2 linked regions of the Paraburkholderia bryophila genome follow. The protein of the gene in region 1 interacts with the protein of each later gene in a pairwise test. Links are inferred from orthologs where the notes say so. Each region holds a gene or a part of one and is shown in the gene's direction. Other genes may lie near its edges. The genes, in order: ndk and GGD40_RS14740.

Region 1 (8,367 bases):
AGATCCGCTCGGCATGCATATCGAACGCGACGGCGATCGCCGCTGGCTGGTGGTCGACGGCCGCTCGCCGGAACAACTGTGGCCGCAACTGCAGGAGTTCTGGCAGGAAAACGGCTTCGCGCTGAAAACCGACGCGCCGGCCACCGGCATCATGACAACCGACTGGGCGGAAAATCGCGCCAATATTCCGGACGACTGGTTCCGCCGTACGGTCGGCAAGGTGATCGACTTCGCGTATTCGTCGGGCACCCGCGACAGCTTCCGCACGCTCGTGTCGCGCGCACCGTCGGGCACCACGGACATCTCGATCACGCACAGCGCGATGGAAGAAATGCTGACGGGGCAGGACAAGACGTCGTCGCGTTGGGAAGAGCGTCCGCGTGACCCGGCGCTCGAAGCGCTGTTCCTCACCAAGCTGATGCAGAAGTTCGGCTTGACCGAAGCGCAGTCGAAGCAACTGCTGACCGATGCGCGTCCGGCTGTCGCACCGGCCACGATCGACCAGAGCGCGGGCACGTCGACGCTCGACCTGCCGGAGTCGTTCGACCGTGCCTGGCTGCGTGTGGGCCTTGCGCTCGACCGCACCAACTTCGCTGTCGACAACCGCGATCGCGCGAAGGGCATCTACTACGTGCGCTACGCCGACTCGATGCAGGAATTGAAGAAAGAAGGTCTGTTCGGCAAGCTGTTCTACAGCGGCAATTCGGCGAAGAAGCCGGGTCAGGAATTCCTCGTCAACGTGCGTTCGAAGGGCGACACGGTGACGCAGGTGGCCGTGCTGGATGCGAACGGCCAGGTGGACAATTCGTCTGACGCGCAGCGTATCGTGACGCTGCTCCACGCGCAGCTGAACTAAGCGGGCCGTGAGGTTCGCGAGTCTCGGCAGCGGTAGTGATGGGAATGCGTTGCTGGTGGAAGCGCAAAGCGGCGCAACCACCACGCGCGTGCTGCTCGACTGCGGCTTTTCGGCCAAGGAAGTCGAGCGGCGTCTGAACCGGGTTGGCGCGAGCGCCGAAGGTCTGGACGCCATACTGATTACGCATGAACACAGCGATCACATTGGCGGCGCGCTGACGCTGGCGCGCAAGTGGTCGATTCCACTGTACATGAGCTGGGGCACCGCCCGCGCGGTAGGCGCCGACGAAGCCGATATCGACCTGCAGGTGCTGTGGGGCGACGAAGCGGTTGCAATCGGCGACCTCAGCATCCTTCCCTATACCGTTCCTCACGACGCCCGCGAGCCGCTGCAGTACGTGCTCTCGAACGGCGCGAGCCGGCTCGGCGTGCTGACCGATGTCGGCACATCCACGCCACATATCAGCTCAGTGTTGAGCGGTTGCGATGCGCTGGTGCTCGAATGTAATCACGACGTGCAGATGCTGGCGGGCAGCCGCTATCCGCAGTCGCTCAAGGCGCGCATCGGCGGTAATCATGGGCATTTGAACAACGAGGCGGCGGCTGAAATCCTGGCCTCGCTCGACCGTTCGCGCTTGCGTCATCTGGTCGCGGCGCATCTGAGCCAGCAGAACAATTCGCCGGAGCTGGCGCGGGCAGCAATGGCGGGTGTACTGGGCGCAGCGCCGACGGAAGTGGTGGTCGCTACACAGGACGAGGGCTGTGCGTGGTTGAGCCTGTAGCTCCCGCCGGATAGCGCCGTAACCGACGGGAAGGTAAAGAAAAAGCCCATAACGATCACTCGTTATGGGCTTTTTCTTCAAGACAGGCGCCTAAGTTGCCTAAGGCGCCACGCCTGGGTCAGACTTAGTTGCGGTTGCCGCCGAAGATGCCGAGCAGCGCGAGCAGGTTCACGAACACGTTGTACAGATCCAGGTAGATCGCGAGCGTGGCGGTGATGTAGTTCGTTTCGCCGCCGTTCACGACGCGCTGGACGTCGAACAGCATGTACGCCGAAAAGATCACGATGGCGAGGACGGACACCGTGAGCATCAGCGCCGGCAGGTGCAGGAACACGTTCGCGACCGAAGCGAGCAGCAGCACGATCACGCCCATTAACAGCCACTTGCCGAGACCCGAAAAGTCGCGCTTGCTGACCGTGGCGATGGTCGCCATCGACGCGAAGATCACACCAGTGCCACCGAAGGCGAGCATGATCAGCGACGGGCCGTTAGAAAAACCGAGCACGAAGCTCAGGATGCGCGACAGCATCAGGCCCATGAAGAACGTGAAGCCGAGCAGCACGAACACGCCGGCGGCGCTGTCTTTGGTCTTCTGGATCGCGAACATGAAGCCGAAGGCGATCGCGAAGAACGCCAGCATGCTCATGGCCGGGCTGGTGGCCGCGAACAGTGAAAAACCGGTGGCGAGGCCAACCCATGCGCCGAGCACCGTCGGAATCATGGACAACGCCAGCAGCCAGTAGGTGTTCCGTAGCACGCGGTTACGCGTTTCGACCGTGCTGACTGCGCCATTGCGGCCAAAGCTATACGGATGATCGTTCATGGTCTCTCCTTACCTCAGAAGCGTGTTGCGTATGGTTGTGAAGCGGTGGTAACGGCAGTGCAGCGGTTGCAGCCGGTCGTGCAGCGAAGGCGGGGATGTTTGCCGCCGGTCGCGAAGTACCCAACCCTAAGATTGGCGCCGTGGCAGGGAGTTTCAATGCCCAGAAAAAACCCGCACGACCAACGCTACCAGTATTCGGAAACTCCTGCTTGGAGTCTTTCAATCCTGTAAGGGTTCAATCGCAATCATACACGGGAACATGCTACAATAGCGGATTCATTTGAATCTGTAACCTCTTAATTTTTTGGAGTTTTTATGGCGATCGAACGCACCCTGTCGATTATCAAGCCGGACGCAGTGGCCAAGAATGTGATCGGCCAGATCTACAGCCGTTTCGAAAACGCTGGTCTGAAGATCGTGGCTTCGCGCATGGTTCATCTGTCGCGCGCCGACGCTGAAAAGTTCTACGCTGTGCACGCTGCACGCCCGTTCTTCAAGGACCTCGTCGACTTCATGATCTCGGGCCCGGTGGTCGTGCAAGCGCTGGAAGGCGAAAACGCGATCCTGAAGCACCGTGACCTGATGGGCGCAACGGACCCGAAGAAGGCAGAAAAGGGCACGATTCGCGCCGATTTCGCCGACAGCATCGACGCTAACGCGGTGCACGGTTCGGACGCTGCGGAAACGGCAGCAGTTGAAATCGCATTCTTCTTCCCGCAAGTGAACGTTTACTCGCGTTAAGACCTGCGTTGCGGGCGGTCTGTGCAGCCGAAACTGATTTATCGCACGAATCGTCCGGCAAAGTAGTAAGGTAAAAGCAGCAGGAATGGGCGCGAACGGCATTGCGTTCATGCAGCTTGTTGCATGAACGTAGTCTCGCACTGAAATGGCAGGATTCGATATGACGAGCAGTTCCACCGTCAACCTTCTCGACCTCGACGCCCAAGGGCTCGTCGCTTACTGCGGCAGCCTGGGCGAGAAGCCGTTTCGCGCCAAGCAATTGCAGCGCTGGATTCATCAGTACAACGCTGCCGACTTCGACGGCATGACCGATCTCGCGAAGTCCTTGCGCGAAAAGCTCAAAGGGCGCGCCACGATCTCGATGCCGGGCATCGTCAGCGACCATATTTCGACCGACGGCACACGCAAGTGGCTGATCGACGTCGGCAACAGCAACGCGGTTGAAACCGTCTATATCCCGGAAGAAACGCGCGGCACGTTGTGCGTGTCGTCGCAGGCTGGGTGCGCGGTCAACTGCCGTTTCTGTTCGACCGGCAAGCAGGGTTTCTCCCGCAATCTCTCTACTGCTGAAATCATCGGCCAGTTGCGCATGGCCGAATTCTCGCTGCGCGCCACGCGCGGTGGGGACGGCGGCCGCGCCACGGGTGGCGACGGCAAGGGCGATCGCGTCGTCACGAACGTCGTGATGATGGGTATGGGCGAGCCGCTGCTGAATTACGACGCAGTCGTGCCGGCCATGCGTCTGATGCTTGACGACAACGCCTACGGCCTGTCGCGCCGGCGCGTCACGCTGTCCACGTCGGGCGTCGTGCCGATGATGGACCGGCTCGGCGCCGATCTGCCGGTAGCGCTCGCGGTGTCGTTGCACGCACCGAGCGATCCGCTGCGCGACATGCTGGTGCCGCTGAACAAGAAGTACCCGCTGCGCGAACTGATGGCCGCTTGCCAGCGCTATCTGAAAGTCGCGCCGCGCGATTTCATTACGTTCGAATATTGCATGCTCGACGGTGTGAACGACAGCGAGGCGCAAGCGCGCGAATTGCTGGCCGTCACGCGCGACGTCCCATGCAAGTTCAATCTGATTCCGTTCAATCCGTTCCCCGAATCGGGCCTCTTCCGCTCGAAGCCGGAACAGATCAAACGGTTTGCGCAAGTGTTGATGGACGCGGGCGTCGTCACCACGGTGCGCAAAACACGCGGCGATGATATCGACGCAGCCTGCGGTCAGTTGGCCGGTGCGGTGCAAGACCGCACGCGCCTCGCTGAGCGCACCGGGAAGGCGGCGAAGATTATCGAGGTTCGGGCCGTGTAATCGTTCGGGCGGGCAGGGGTGCCGGGCGTTCGGTGGGGTGTTTCCTGGAACGTGCAGAAAGCGGCCTTGCCACCCACGATTGAAAAGAAAGTTTGCAGAAGCGATCGGAAGCGGCACACAAGGCCGCACATTTTGTTATAAACGGTCTGCGATTCGGGCGTGAGGCGCGAGCCCGTCCGAATGGCACGAGTTAAAAAGAATCGACGCGAAAGGATTTGGGATGAGTGAGCCGCAGCACCCGCAGCCGCAGGACACAGACACGAACGAAGGCCATCCGGCGCCGGTCGCACGGGCGGTGGTGCAGCCCGTTGTGCAGCCGGGCATGGATTCGTTGGCGGCAGTTGGCGCGCGCTTGACCCAGTTGCGTGAGTCGAAAGGCTGGACGATCGAGGACGTGTCGGCGCGTCTGAAAGTCTCCGTCGTCAAGTTGCGTGCGCTCGAATCGGGCGACATCAGCCACTTGCCGGATACGACCTTCGCGCTCGGCGTCGTGCGCAGCTATGCAAAGATGCTGGGCGCCGATCCCACGCCGTTCACGCAGGCCTTGCGTCGCGAGAAGGGTGTTCCCGCGCCGGATCTGTCGATGCCGGCGTCGTCGGGCAAAGATTTGCCGCGCGGCAAGGTGTCGTTGTCGCTCGGCGGGAGCGGGCAAAAAAGCCGCTCGTGGTTGTGGGGCGTGGCGGCGGTCATCGTCGCGGTGATCGCCTTGGGCATGTGGCATACCAACGGCGGCGATTCGTCGGCGTGGCTTGCTCGCCTGAAGGCGAGTGCGAACGGCGCCGCGGGTGGTGCGACCGGTGCATCGGGCGCGGTGGCACAGAGTCCGGCAGCAGGCTCCGACGCGACGACGGAGGAGGCGGCATCCGCTCCGGACGCGCAAGCCGCCGCAGACAGCGCAGCATCGGGTACGCCGATGCCCGCGCCGCTGGCTACGGGCGCCGCACCGTCGTCGGCGCCGGTTGTGACGGCAACGGCTGCCGCACCCAAGGCAGTTTCGCAGGCGCAGGCTGCCGTACCGGCCGCGAGTGCGCCGGCAGCGGTTGTCGCGGACGCATCGGCGGCGGCAGTTGACACGGCCGGCGGCGGCGAGGCGATCGTCGCACTGCGCGTGACGCAAGATAGCTGGTTTAGCGTGCGTGGCAAGGACGGCAAGGAAGTGTTCTCCGGCCTCGTCCACGCCGGCGACACCAAGGAAGTAACGGGCGTGGCGCCGTTTAAGGTCACGCTGGGGAACAAGGCCGGTCTCGAGTCGCTGACGCTCGACGGGCAACCGGTTGATCCGGCCAAATATTCGGCAGCTAAAGGTAACGTGGCGCGCTTCGCGTTGCCTTGATAGATACGGTATGCGCCGCGGCCAAACCGGTCCGCGGCGCTTTTTCAATTCAGGCGCTACGTCTTTGTGTGGCGCATGCGGCGTAAATGGGTTTTTCGATGCAATCCGAAGCTCAATCCCAATCCAGTAGCAAGATCGTTTCCAATGAGCCGGTGTTCGGCGGCCACGCGGCGCGGCGCAAGTCGCACGCGGTCGACATCCGTTGGGGTGGCCAGATCGTCACGATCGGTGGCGATGCACCCGTGCGCGTCCAGTCGATGACCAACACGGACACCGCGGACGCGATCGGCACCGCGATCCAGATCAAGGAACTGGCGCAAGCCGGTTCGGAGTTGGTGCGTATCACGGTGAACACGCCGGAAGCGGCCGCGGCCGTACCGGCCGTGCGCGAGCAGCTCGACCGCATGGGCGTGTCGGTGCCGCTGGTCGGCGACTTCCATTACAACGGCCATTTGCTGTTGCGCGATTACCCCGAGTGCGCGGAGTCGCTGTCCAAGTACCGGATCAATCCGGGTAACGTCGGCCACGGCGCGAAGCGCGACACGCAGTTCGCGCAAATGATCGAAGCGGCGGTGAAGTACGACAAGGCGGTGCGTATCGGCGTCAACTGGGGCAGTCTCGACCAGGACCTGCTCGCGAAAATGATGGACGAAAACGCGGCACGTTCCACGCCGTGGGAAGCGCAAAGCGTGATGTACGAAGCGCTGATCCAGTCGGCGATCGGCTCGGCCGAGCGCGCGGTCGAAATCGGCCTGCCGCGCAACAAGATCATTCTGTCGTGCAAGGTCAGCGGTGTGCAGGACCTGATCGCCGTGTATCGCGAACTCGCGCGCCGTTGCGACTTCGCGCTGCATCTCGGTTTGACGGAAGCGGGCATGGGCTCGAAGGGTATCGTCGCGTCGACGGCGGCGCTGTCGGTGCTGTTGCAGCAAGGTATCGGCGACACGATCCGTATCTCATTGACACCGGAACCGGGCGGCCCGCGTACCGGCGAAGTGATCGTCGGTCAGGAAATTCTGCAGACCATGGGTCTGCGCTCGTTCACGCCGATGGTGATCGCGTGCCCGGGTTGCGGTCGTACCACCAGCACGCTGTTCCAGGAACTGGCGTCGCAAATCCAGACCTATCTGCGCACGCAGATGCCGGTGTGGCGCGACCAGTATCCTGGCGTCGAGAAGATGCACGTCGCGGTGATGGGCTGCATCGTCAATGGTCCGGGCGAGTCGAAGCAGGCCAATATCGGCATCAGCTTGCCGGGCTCGGGGGAGAACCCGGCCGCGCCGGTGTTCATCGACGGCGAGAAGGTCAAGACGCTGCGCGGCGAGCACATCGCGCAAGAATTCCAGCAAATCGTGAGTGACTACGTCGAGCGCCGCTATGGCCGCGCCGAAGCCGGCCGCGCCGAAGCACTCAACTAAATATCGGCTATCGAAAGACAGATGACTGAACAGAAGAAAAAGCTCGAAAAGTTGTCCGGCGTGAAGGGCATGAACGACATCCTTCCGCAGGAAGCCGGGCTGTGGGAATTTTTCGAAATGACCGTCAAGTCGATGCTGCGTTCGTACGGATACCAGAATATCCGTACGCCGATCATCGAGCATACGCAGCTGTTCAAGCGCGGTATCGGCGAAGTGACCGACATCGTCGAAAAAGAGATGTACAGCTTTACCGACGCGCTGAACGGCGAGAACCTGACCATGCGCCCGGAAAACACCGCGGCCGTGGTGCGCGCGGCGATCGAACACAACTTGCTGTACGACGGCCCGAAGCGCTTGTGGTACGTCGGTCCGATGTTCCGCCACGAGCGTCCGCAGCGCGGCCGTTATCGCCAGTTCCATCAGGTGGGCGTGGAAGCGCTGGGCTTTGCCGGCCCGGACGCCGACGCTGAAATCATCATGATGTGCCAGCGTTTGTGGGACGACCTCGGCTTGATCGGCATCAAGCTCGAACTCAACTCGCTGGGTCTGTCGCATGAACGCGCGGCTCACCGCGTCGAACTGATTGCTTACCTCGAAAAGCACATGGATGTGCTCGACGAAGAAGCGAAGCGCCGTCTGTACACGAATCCGCTGCGCGTGCTGGATACGAAGAATCCGGCCATGCAGGCAGTCGCGCAGAACGCGCCGAAACTGATCGATTTTCTCGGCGAAGAATCGCTCGCGCACTTCGAGGGACTGCAGCGCATTCTGAAAGCGAACAACATTCCGTTCAAGATCAATCCGCGTTTGGTGCGCGGTCTCGATTATTACAATCTGACCGTGTTCGAATGGGTGACCGACAAGCTGGGCGCGCAAGGCACCGTTGCTGCAGGCGGCCGTTACGATCCGCTGATCGAGCAGCTCGGCGGCAAGCCGACCGGCGCGTGCGGTTGGGCAATGGGCGTCGAACGGATTCTTGAGTTGCTGAAAGAAGATCAGCTCGTGCCGGAAGACGAAGGTTGCGACGTCTACGTTGTCCATCAGGGCGACGCGGCGCGCGAGCAGGCCTTCATCATCGCTGAGCGGTTGCGTGATACGGGTCT
Region 2 (11,149 bases), 1.3 Mb from region 1 along the record:
CGAACCGCGCAGCAAAGGCTCGTAGTAACCGGTGACGAGACCGTCGAGCGTGCCGTCGTTATTCGCTAGCTGGAACGGCGTGAAATAGGCCTCGAAAAAAGCCCGTGCGCTGGTGACGTCGAGATCGTCGATTTGTGAGGCCGCGGCACATGCGCGCGCCCAGTTCGGCTGACGCGCGAGTCTCACGCAGTTTTGCCGCAGCGCGGCGGTCGCGCCGATCAGCGAATCGTCCTGCCAACCCGGCACCTGTTGCCACGCAACCGCCGTGAGCCGCGTCGAGGCAATCTGTCCGGGTATGATCGCAGCGCCCGTGGGTGGCGACAACGAAGGCCGGACCGCGCCGCCACCTCCGCAGGACGCCAGCATCACCGCAACCGAAAGCGCGCCGAGCCATGCTCCGGCCGTGCGGACAAACCGCATACAATGTTCGTTCTTGATGGAAACCGCCATGTCTGATCTGTTCGACGAATACCCAATGCTCATCTTCGCGCTGGAGTCGCTCCTCGCGCTTTTCCTGCTGGTTTTTATCGTGGTGTGGACGTCGTCCGGCAAGAAGAAAATAACGCGCGCCCACTCGACCGAACAGCATAAAAAACAGAAACCGCAGTAGGCCTTCTGCGTAACACCCGGAGCAAAAGCCCAAGCGCGTTGGAGTGTTTAAGAGACCGCCGTCAGCGGCCTCGGTTCAATGCAAAGTACGCGGCATCCGCAGGATGAATTCCGGCACCGGCGCTTCGAAGCGCTCGCCGTCTTCCGCCACACAAAAATATTCGCCACGCATTGTGCCGACCGGCGTGCCGATCACGGCCCAACTCGTATATTCGAAGTGCTCGCCCGGTTTGAGCAGCGGCTGGTGGCCGACCACGCCCAGCCCCTTCACTTCCTGCTCGTTATTGTCGCTGTCGGTAATCACCCAATGCCGAGCAATCAATTGAGCCGGCACCTGGCCCGTGTTGCGGATGGTCAGCGTGTATGCGAACGCATACTGGCGGCGCTCCGGGTCCGACTCTTCGGGCAGAAACTGCACCTGCGCCGAGACGCTGAATTCGTACTGGCTCATCCTGATTCCGATCTGGTGAAACGGGCTGTGAAAAATCGCGGGAAAGCCCGTATGCCAATGGTTTGCGGGCACACTGGCGACGCGGTGCTTATGGATTGGCATTCTGCTTGATGCGCGGCAGGGCCGCAACCGGACAAATCCCTCTGGCCAAGGGCCATTCAGACGTTTTGTCATCTTCACGGCGCGCATCGCGAAAGTGACGCGCGCCGTCCGCGAGCCGGTTTCCGAGCGCACAAAACGGTAAAATGACGCTTTCCCGCTTGCATCCTTCCCCGCCATGACGCAATTCCGCATTGCCCCCAGCATTCTGTCCGCCGACTTCGCCCGTCTGGGTGAGGAAGTGCGCAACGTCGTCGCCGCCGGCGCCGACTGGATTCACTTCGACGTGATGGACAACCATTACGTGCCGAACCTGACCATCGGGCCACTCGTGTGCGAGGCGATCCGCCCGCACGTGAACGTGCCGATCGACGTGCATCTGATGGTGCGCCCGGTCGACCGGATCGTGCCGGATTTCGCCAAGGCCGGCGCGAATCTGATCAGCTTTCATCCTGAAGGCTCGGACCATATCGACCGCACGCTGTCGCTGATTCACGACCACGGCTGCAAGGCTGGTCTGGTGTTCAACCCGGCCACGTCGCTGAACTACCTCGATCACGTGATGGACAAAGTCGACCTCGTGTTGATCATGTCGGTGAATCCGGGGTTCGGCGGTCAGTCGTTTATTCCTGAAGCGCTCAACAAGCTGCGCGAAGCGCGCGCGCGTATCAACGCGTACAAGGAGCGCACCGGCCGCGAGATTCATCTGGAAGTGGACGGCGGCGTGAAGGTCGACAACATCGCCGAAATCGCGGCGGCCGGCGCGGACACTTTCGTGGCCGGCTCGGCGATCTTCGGCCAGCCCGATCACAAGGTCGTGATCGACAAGATGCGCGCGGCGCTCGCCAACATCCAGCACTAAAAACTGCACACCCTATGACTGCCCCGCTTCACGCCCTGCTTCCCTCGCCGGCATTCACTGGTCCGCGCCTGCAAGCCGCGATCATCGACCTCGACGGCACGATGATCGATACCGCCGACGATTTCACCGCCGGCCTGAACGGCATGCTCGCGCAACTCGACGCGATCGAAACCTCGCGTGAAGAAGTGGTCGGCTATGTCGGCAAAGGTTCGGAGCATCTGATCCGCAGCGTGCTGGCGCCGCGTTTCGAAGCGGAGCATGCGCAAGACCGTTTCGACGAAGCGCTCGCGATCTATCAGGAAGAGTACGCCAAGATCAACGGCATGCACACGCGGCTCTATCCCGACGTGGAAGCCGGTCTGAGCGCCATGCGCGAGGCCGGCATCAAGCTCGCCTGCGTGACCAACAAGCCGCACCGGTTCGCGGTCGAGCTGTTGCAGCAATACGGGCTTGCCCAATATTTCAGCGTCGTGCTCGGCGGCGACAGCCTCGCGAAAAAGAAGCCGGACCCGCTGCCCATGCTGACCGCCGCGGCGCAGTTAGGCGTCGAGCCGCAAGCCACGGTGGCGATCGGCGATTCGGAAAACGACGCGCTGGCCGGCCGTGCGGCGGGCATGGCGACGCTGACCGTGCCCTATGGCTACAACCATGGTCGCGCTATACAAGAAATAAAATCCGATGGTATAGTTGCCTCGCTGCTCGACGCCGCCAAGGCGATCGCAGCGCACCATTCAACGACTTGAAAAGTCCACCATTCTCATGTTTCTGAACAAAAAACGGAGTCTGATTAGCATCGACCGGGGAGCCTGGCCCTGGCGTCGCTGGTCGCGCTAACCTCGCCTGAGGTACGCTGAAGTTCGTCTTCGGCAACCGTTTTTTGCTTCGCTGCGCTCACGCGTTTTTTCCATCGTCTTGTTTCGCTGCATCGGTTGAATCGGCCTGCGTGTACCCACAAGGTACCGTCCTGCGCTGACACTGCTTGCACGCGTCGATGGGAAACTCGCGCCGGTCGGTATCATCATCGTGTCGAAACTGTCGAACGAACGCCCTGACCGGCCGCGCAACGCCCCGCTTTGTCCGACGCATGCTGCCGCCGGATCACCGTACAGGATCGGAACATGACCGAACTCGAATTCCAGTCCCTCGCCAACGAGGGTTTCAATCGCATTCCGCTGATCGCCGAAGCGCTCGCCGACCTCGAAACGCCGCTATCGCTGTACCTGAAGCTCGCGCAGAGCGAGCGTAACGGCGCCAACTCGTTCCTGCTGGAATCGGTGGTGGGTGGCGAACGCTTCGGCCGCTATTCGTTCATCGGCTTGCCGGCGCGTACGCTGCTGCGTACCCGGAACGGCGTCTCCGAAGTGGTGCGCGACGGCAAGGTCGTCGAAACGCACGAAGGCGATCCGCTCGAATTCATCCAGCAATTCCAGGGCCGTTTCAAAGTGGCGCAACGCCCTGGGCTGCCGCGTTTCGCGGGCGGTCTGGCCGGTTATTTCGGCTATGACGCGGTGCGTTACATCGAGAAAAAGCTAGCGCACACCGTGCCGCCAGACGATCTGAATCTGCCCGATATCCAGTTGCTGCTGACCGAAGAAGTCGCGGTGATCGACAACCTCGCGGGCAAGCTCTATCTGGTGGTCTACGCCGACCCGACGCAGCCCGAGGCTTACACGAAGGCCAAACAGCGTCTGCGTGAACTGCGTCAGCGTTTGCGCACGACCGTGCAGCCGCCGGTCACCTCGGCCAGCGTGCGCACCGAGACTTACCGCGAATTCGCCAAAGACGATTACCTCGCCGCCGTGCGCAAGGCGAAGGAATACATCGCGGCCGGTGAATTGATGCAAGTGCAGGTCGGCCAACGTCTGACCAAGCCGTTCCGCGACAACCCGCTCTCGCTGTACCGCGCGCTACGTTCGCTGAATCCGTCGCCGTATATGTATTACTACAACTTCGGCGACTTCCATGTCGTGGGGGCATCGCCGGAAATTCTGGTGCGCCAGGAAAAGCGCGGCGAGGACCGTATCGTCACGATCCGGCCGCTCGCCGGCACGCGTCCGCGCGGCAACACGCCTGAACGCGACGCGGAACTCGCCACCGAACTGCTGAACGACCCGAAGGAAGTCGCCGAGCACGTCATGTTGATCGACCTCGCGCGTAACGACGTGGGCCGCATCGCGCAGATCGGCTCGGTGGTCGTGACCGACAAGATGGCGATCGAGAAATACTCGCACGTGCAGCACATCGTGAGTTCGGTCGAAGGCAAGCTGAAGCCCGGCATCACCAATTTCGACGTGTTGCGCGCCACCTTCCCGGCCGGCACGTTGTCGGGCGCGCCGAAGGTGCGCGCGATGGAACTGATCGACGAGCTGGAGCCCGTCAAACGCGGCCTGTACGGCGGAGCGGTCGGCTACCTGTCGTTCACCGGCGAAATGGATCTCGCCATCACGATCCGCACCGGCGTGATCGCGAACGGCAATCTGTATGTGCAGGCGGCAGCGGGTGTCGTCGCGGATTCGGTGCCCGAATCCGAATGGCAAGAGACCGAGAACAAGGCACGCGCCGTGTTGCGCGCCGCCGAGCAGGTTCAAGACGGCCTCGATAGCGACTTCTGACCGGAGACACACCATGCTGCTAATGATCGACAACTACGACTCGTTCACCTACAACCTGGTGCAGTACTTCGGCGAACTCGGCGAAGACGTGCGCACCTACCGCAACGACGAAATCACGCTGGACGAAATCGCGAAGCTCAACCCTGAGCGCATCTGCCTGTCGCCCGGCCCGAGCAATCCGCAACACGCCGGCATTACGCTCGACGTGCTGCGCGAATTCGCCGGCAAGACGCCGATTCTCGGTGTGTGCCTCGGCCACCAGGCGATCGGCGAAGCGTTCGGCGGTCGCGTGGTGCGCGCGCAGACCATCATGCACGGCAAGGTCAGCACGATCGAAACCGATTGCAAAGGCGTGTTCGCCGACCTGCCGAAGCACTTCGTGGTGACCCGCTACCACTCGCTCGCGATCGAACGCGAATCGCTGCCCGACTGCCTCGAAGTGTCGGCATGGACCGAAGACGGCGAGATCATGGGCGTGCGTCACAAGGAACTGGCGGTGGAAGGCGTGCAATTCCATCCGGAATCGATCCTGTCCGAACACGGCCACGCACTGCTCGAGAACTTCGTGAAGCAGTCGAAACTCGCGTCCGCTCAACGCGCCTGATGAAGAGAGACGAAATCATGTCGATTACGCCCCAGGAAGCGCTGCAACGAACCATCGAGCACCGCGAGATTTTCCACGACGAAATGCTGCACCTGATGCGCCTCATCATGCGCGGCGAGCTGTCGCCAGTGATGTCGGCGGCAATCATTACCGGCTTGCGCGTCAAAAAAGAGACCATCGGCGAAATCACCGCGGCCGCTACGGTGATGCGTGAATTTGCCCGGCACGTCGACGTGCCGGACAACTCGAACTTCGTCGATATCGTCGGGACCGGCGGCGACGGCTCGCAAACCTTCAATATTTCCACGGCGACCATGTTCGTGACGGCCGCGGCCGGTGCGAAGGTCGCGAAGCACGGCGGACGCGGCGTGTCGAGCAAGTCGGGCAGCGCAGACGTGCTCGAAGCGCTCGGCGTGAATATCGATCTGCAGCCGGAACAGGTGGCGGCGTCGATCGCGGAAACCGGCATGGGCTTCATGTTCGCGCCGAACCATCATCCGGCCATGAAGAACATCGCGCCGGTGCGCCGTGAACTCGGCGTGCGCACGCTGTTCAACATTCTCGGCCCGCTGACCAATCCGGCCGGCGCGCCGAATCAGTTGATGGGCGTGTTCCACGGCGACCTGGTCGGGATTCAGGTGCGAGTGATGCAGCGCCTCGGCGCGAAGCACGTGCTGGTGGTGTACGGCATGGACGGCATGGACGAGGTCTCGCTCGGCGCGGCGACGCAGGTCGGCGAGTTGCGCGACGGCCAGATCCACGAGTACGAGATTCATCCGGAAGACTTCGGCCTGCAGATGGTGTCGAACCGCACGCTGAAAGTGGCGGACGCGACCGAATCGAAAGCGATGCTGCTCGAAGCGCTCGACAACACGCCGGGCGTCGCGCGCGAAATCGTCACGCTGAACGCGGGCACGGCGCTGTATGCGGCGAACGTGGCGGCGTCGATCGCAGACGGCATTCAGTTGGCACGCGAAGCGATCGCGAGCGGCAAGGCTCGTGCGAAGGTCGACGATCTGATCCGCTTTACCCAGCAATTCAAGCACTAATCACGTAGCGAGACACAGATGAGCGACATTCTCGACCAGATCATCGCGATCAAACGCGAAGAAGTCCGCGCGGCGCAGCAAAGCGCGTCGCTCGAAGAACTGCGCCTCGAAGCGGCGTCGCGCGATATTCGCGATTTCGTCGGCGCATTGCGCGCGAAACACACGGCGGGCCTCGCCGCAGTGATCGCCGAAGTGAAGAAGGCGAGCCCGTCGAAAGGCGTGCTGCGCGAACACTTCGTGCCCGCCGAGATCGCGCGTTCTTACGAACAGCACGGCGCGGCGTGTCTGTCGGTGCTGACCGACGTGCAGTTCTTCAAGGGCAGCGTCGCGTATCTGGAAGAAGCGCGCGCGGCCTGCAAACTCCCGGTGTTGCGCAAAGACTTCATCGTCGATCCGTATCAGATCGTCGAGGCCCGCGCGATGGGTGCCGACGCGATCCTGCTGATCGCCGCCGCGCTCGAAACGTCGCAGATGCAAGACCTCGAAGCGCTCGCGCATTCGCTGAATCTGGCCGTGCTGGTCGAAGTGCACGACAGCCGTGAACTGATGGAAGCACTCACGCTGAAAACGCCGCTGATCGGTATCAACAACCGCAATCTGCGCACGTTCGAAACGTCGATCGAGACGACCATCGGCATGCTCGAAGCGATTCCGGACGACCGGATCGTCGTCACCGAGTCGGGCATTCTGTCGCGCGTCGACGTCGAACGGCTGCGCGCGATGGACGTGCACACGTTCCTCGTCGGCGAGGCGTTCATGCGCGCGGAAGAGCCGGGCGTCGAACTGGCGCGGATGTTTTTCTGAGCGCCAACGTCGACACGCGGCAAGGCGGTACACGGAGCAAAGCAGATCATGGGCATGGAACGCGAAATCAAGCTGGCGCTGCCGGCTGACCAGGTGCGGGCGGCGACGCAGTGGTTTGTCGCACGTACAGGTGCGGAAGGGCGCGATGTCAGGCTGGCGAATATTTACTTCGATACGCCGGCGCTGACGTTGGCGAAGTCGAAAAGCGCGCTGCGTTTGCGTCACACGCCGGACGGCTGGCTGCAAACCTTCAAGACAGTGGGCGAAGCGAAGGACGGTTTGCATAGCCGGCACGAGTGGGAAATGCCGGTGGCGGGCGAAAAGCTCGAGATCGACACGTTACTGCGCGAGTGCGATGAGCCGAGCGCGGCTGAAGCTTTGCGTCAGGCCGCGCCGGAGCTGGTCGAACTGTTCCGCACGGACTTCACGCGCACGCTGTGGAATATCGAGCTGAACGATGCGACGGTCGAAGCCGCGATCGATCAAGGCGACGTGATCGCCGAAGTGAACGGTGAAGCACGTCGCGCGCCGATTTCCGAGGTCGAACTCGAACTGAAGTCCGGCGACGAAGCCGCTTTGCATGCGCTAGCGGCGGAACTTGGGACAGCCGTCGCGGGGCTGGCGCCGGATAACGTCAGCAAAGCGCAGCGCGGGTATCAACTGCGAGCGGGTTGAATGGCGGCAAGCGCAGCAACGCGGCACGCACTAACCATACGGATTGATGAACGCGCGACGTCGCGCACACCTCAGCGCCTGGCACGCGCCGTCCGCGCTTCACCGCCGCACCTTGAGCAACACCGCGTTTGCTGCGACACTTCCCCGCCATGACCTCCGCTTCCCGTACCCGCTCCGATTCGTCGCAGGCTTCGCTTTTCGGCGACGCCGCGCCCTCTCCCGCCGACGCACTGACCAACCCGGTTTCGCCTTCAACGGCTAGCGCACCGCCGGCCCTTGAAGCCCAATTCGCCGCGCTGCCCCCGGCATGGCGCACACATCTCAAGCCGTTCGTCGAAAGCGACGCTTACGCACCGCTGTGCCGTTTCGTCGACGGTGAACGCGCGGCCGGCAAGACCGTGTATCCCGCCGACGTATTCCGCGCGTTGCGCCTGACGAGCCCCGACGAAGTGAAAGTCGTGATCCTCGGCCAGGACCCGTATCACGGCGAAGACCGCGGCACGCCGCAAGCGCATGGGCTGGCGTTTTCGGTAGCGCCGAACGTGCGTACGCCGCCGTCGCTGCGCAACATCTTCAAGGAAATTGCCGCGAGCCTTGGCCACGACACGCCGCGCCACGGCTGTCTCGACACGTGGGCCAAACAGGGCGTGCTGCTGCTGAACACGGTGCTGACGGTCGAGCGCGACGCCGCGGCGAGCCACGCGAAACGCGGCTGGGAAAAGTGTACGGACACGCTGATCCACGAACTCGCCATGCGTCATGACGGCCTGGTGTTCATGCTGTGGGGCGCGCACGCGCAAGCGAAGCGCGCGCTGCTTGGCGGCAAGTCGCACTATGTGCTGGAAGCGCCGCATCCGTCGCCGCTATCGGCGCATCGCGGCTTTCTCGGCTGCGGGCATTTTGCGAAGGCGAATGAGTATCTCGCGCAACACGGCCGCGCAACGATCGACTGGCGCTTGCCGGACGAAGCGCAGATGCTGGCGTAAGCGCAATACGTCCAGGCGCGCATCGGCGAGTCAGTGCATCGGCGCATCGGCGCACGAACCAGAAAAGCAAAAACGCCACGGGTTTCAAACCCGTGGCGTTTCTCGTTGCATCGTTACATCGCGCACTGCACCGCGATGCGCGCATGTTCAAACCGGCGCGTCAATCCTTCCATCGACCTTCTTACGCAGCGGCAATCGCTTCGCGCGCCGAAACCAGCGCGGCGGTCGCTGCGTCCGGGCCCATGTTCAGGCCTTCGGCGTAGATGAAGTTCACGTCGGTCATGCCGAGGAAACCCAGGAAAGCCTTCAGATACGGCGTCTGGCTGTCGTTCGGCGTGCCCAGATACTTGCCGCCGCGGGCCGACACGACGTGGACCTTCTTGCCCTTCACGAGACCTTCCGGACCGTTCGCCGTGTACTGGAACGTGATGCCGGCGCGTGCGATGAAGTCGAAGTACGTCTTGAGCTGCGACGAGATACCGAAGTTGTACATCGGTGCGCCGATCACGACGATGTCGGCGGCTTGCAGTTCGGCGATCAGCGCTTCGCTGCGTGCGGCGATTTCGGCCTGCTCGGCGTTGCGTTGGTCAGCCGGCGTGAAGAACGCGCCGAGGACGGCGTCGTCCAGGTGCGGCAGCGGCTCAGCTTGCAGATTGCGGACGACGACTTGCGCGCCCGGATTCGATTGTTGCAGCTTGGCGGTCAGTTCGTTGACGAGAAGCGTCGAGTTCGCGCCTTGCGAACGGGCTGCCGAGTTGATTTGCAGGATCGTGGTCATGTGGGTGACTCCAGTAGGGGCGCGCAGTTTTGCGCGAGTGGAGTCATTGTGTTTTTTTACCGTCCCGAGAAAAAGCCATCCAGCAGCGACGGATTGTTGCATTGGTAGAACAATCCGCCGCTCTCGACCGTCGATTAATAGCGCCGACGATTACGATCAGCTTGCAAGCCAGCGCTCGCGGGCCTTGCGCGCGGCGGTCCCCTTGTCGCTGACCGCGAGCTTGTAGCGTGCCGGCTCAGGCCCGTCCAGCTTGACTTGCGTGGTGCGCAGTTCGTCGCGGCGGAACGCATGGATCTCGACTTTCGCGCCCGACTGATAGCGTGCCAGCAGGCCGTCAAGATTCGAGCCGGTCACGCGCAGGCCGTCGAGCGCGATCAGCACGTCGCCGGCCGAGAGCCCTGCTTTCTGCGCGGCGCTGCCTTCATGCACGGCCGCCAGCGTGCAATCCGCGCCGCCGCGCAAACGCGCGCCGAGCGACGGCCGGGAGCTCTTGTCGAATTCAGGCGCAAGCGTGACGCCGAACGGCGCGAGCAGCGTTTCGAGCGGCAAATCGCGCGTGCCATGCACGGCCTCGGCGAACAGCTCGCCGAGTTGCGCGCCGGTTGCTTCCGCGAACAGCGCTTCGACCTCGCTTTCTTCCACGCCGACAGGCTTGCCGCGATAAAAATCGCGGCCGAAACGTTGCCACAGCAGACGCATCACGTCGTCGAGCGATTTGCGGTTGTTGGTCTGCGCGCGGATCGTCAGATCGAACGCGAGCGCGACCAGCGAGCCCTTGGTGTAATAGCTGACGATCGCGTTCGGCGCATTCTCGTCCTGACGGTAGTACTTGACCCACGCGTCGAACGAGCTCTCAGCGACGGTCTGCTTCAGGCGGCCGCTGCCGCGCAGCACACCGCCAACCACCTTGCCGAGCAGGCCGAAATAGTCGTCCGGCGAAATCAGCCCGCTGCGCACGAGGATCAGATCGTCGTAGTAAGACGTGAAGCCCTCGAACAGCCACAGCAACGACGTGGTGTTCTCCTCGTTCAGGTCGTACGGTGCGAACACCGCCGGCTTGATGCGCTTCACGTTCCAGGTGTGGAAATACTCGTGGCTGCACAGGCCGAGGTAGGTTCGGTAGCCTTCGCTGAGCGCGTCGCGTCCTTGCACCGGCAGATCGCCACGATTGCAGATCAGCGCGGTCGAAGCGCGATGCTCCAGCCCACCATAACCATCGGTGACGGCCTGGGTCATGAACACGTAGCGGTCCATCGGCGCTTTCTTCGACTTCGGCTCAAACAACGCGATCTGCGCTTCGCAGATGCGCTTCAGGTCGGCGGACAGTCGCGCCATGTCCAGCCCGATCACGCGGCCGGCGATCACGATGTCGTGCGGCACGCCATGCGCGTCGAAGGTCGCCAACTCGAATTGACCCAGCGTCACCGGATGATCGATCAGCTCGTCGTAGTTTTGCGCGCGATACTCGCCGAAGCCGTAGCGCTTCGTGCCGCGCGCCTCCGGCAACGCGGTCGCGACGCGCCAGTTGCGATACGCGGCGCCGTCCGGCTTCTGGATGTCGACCACGCATTGCGCTTCTTCATGACCGAGCGGCGACAAAAACACGCTGGTGCCGTTGAA

What was found.
Region 2: the proteins of ndk (region 1) and GGD40_RS14740 interact in binary tests that used the Escherichia coli proteins (3 or more experiments, as listed by UniProt). The link is inferred for Paraburkholderia bryophila from one-to-one orthologs.

The regions. Positions count from the first base shown.
Region 1 is NZ_JACCAS010000001.1:4,579,923-4,588,289, forward strand. What follows is about bases 1,534-4,488. They hold ndk (nucleoside-diphosphate kinase), read left to right. Parts: upstream 1,534-2,775; coding sequence 2,776-3,201; downstream 3,202-4,488. Other genes in these bases: GGD40_RS20550 (MBL fold metallo-hydrolase), read left to right, coding at 1,534-1,637; GGD40_RS20555 (Bax inhibitor-1/YccA family protein), read right to left, coding at 1,762-2,460; rlmN (23S rRNA (adenine(2503)-C(2))-methyltransferase RlmN), read left to right, coding at 3,362-4,488. In the rest of the region: outer membrane protein assembly factor BamC, read left to right, coding at 1-856; more of GGD40_RS20550, read left to right, coding at 864-1,533; more of rlmN, read left to right, coding at 4,489-4,513; GGD40_RS20570 (helix-turn-helix domain-containing protein), read left to right, coding at 4,734-5,846; ispG (flavodoxin-dependent (E)-4-hydroxy-3-methylbut-2-enyl-diphosphate synthase), read left to right, coding at 5,933-7,264; hisS (histidine--tRNA ligase), read left to right, coding at 7,286-8,367. UniProt on the Escherichia coli protein: Major role in the synthesis of nucleoside triphosphates other than ATP. The ATP gamma phosphate is transferred to the NDP beta phosphate via a ping-pong mechanism, using a phosphorylated active-site intermediate.
Region 2 is NZ_JACCAS010000001.1:3,284,932-3,296,080, reverse strand. The notes cover bases 6,883-9,832. They hold GGD40_RS14740 (uracil-DNA glycosylase), read left to right. Parts: upstream 6,883-7,914; coding sequence 7,915-8,751; downstream 8,752-9,832. Other genes in these bases: GGD40_RS14730 (M61 family metallopeptidase), read right to left, coding at 9,686-9,832; GGD40_RS14735 (FMN-dependent NADH-azoreductase), read right to left, coding at 8,933-9,529; GGD40_RS14745 (CYTH domain-containing protein), read left to right, coding at 7,139-7,765; trpC (indole-3-glycerol phosphate synthase TrpC), read left to right, coding at 6,883-7,090. In the rest of the region: mltA (murein transglycosylase A), read right to left, coding at 1-420; GGD40_RS14785 (hypothetical protein), read left to right, coding at 449-610; Co2+/Mg2+ efflux protein ApaG, read right to left, coding at 686-1,060; rpe (ribulose-phosphate 3-epimerase), read left to right, coding at 1,338-2,021; GGD40_RS14770 (phosphoglycolate phosphatase), read left to right, coding at 2,036-2,764; trpE (anthranilate synthase component I), read left to right, coding at 3,140-4,633; GGD40_RS14760 (aminodeoxychorismate/anthranilate synthase component II), read left to right, coding at 4,647-5,237; trpD (anthranilate phosphoribosyltransferase), read left to right, coding at 5,255-6,286; more of trpC, read left to right, coding at 6,305-6,882; more of GGD40_RS14730, read right to left, coding at 9,833-11,149. UniProt on the Escherichia coli protein: Excises uracil residues from the DNA which can arise as a result of misincorporation of dUMP residues by DNA polymerase or due to deamination of cytosine.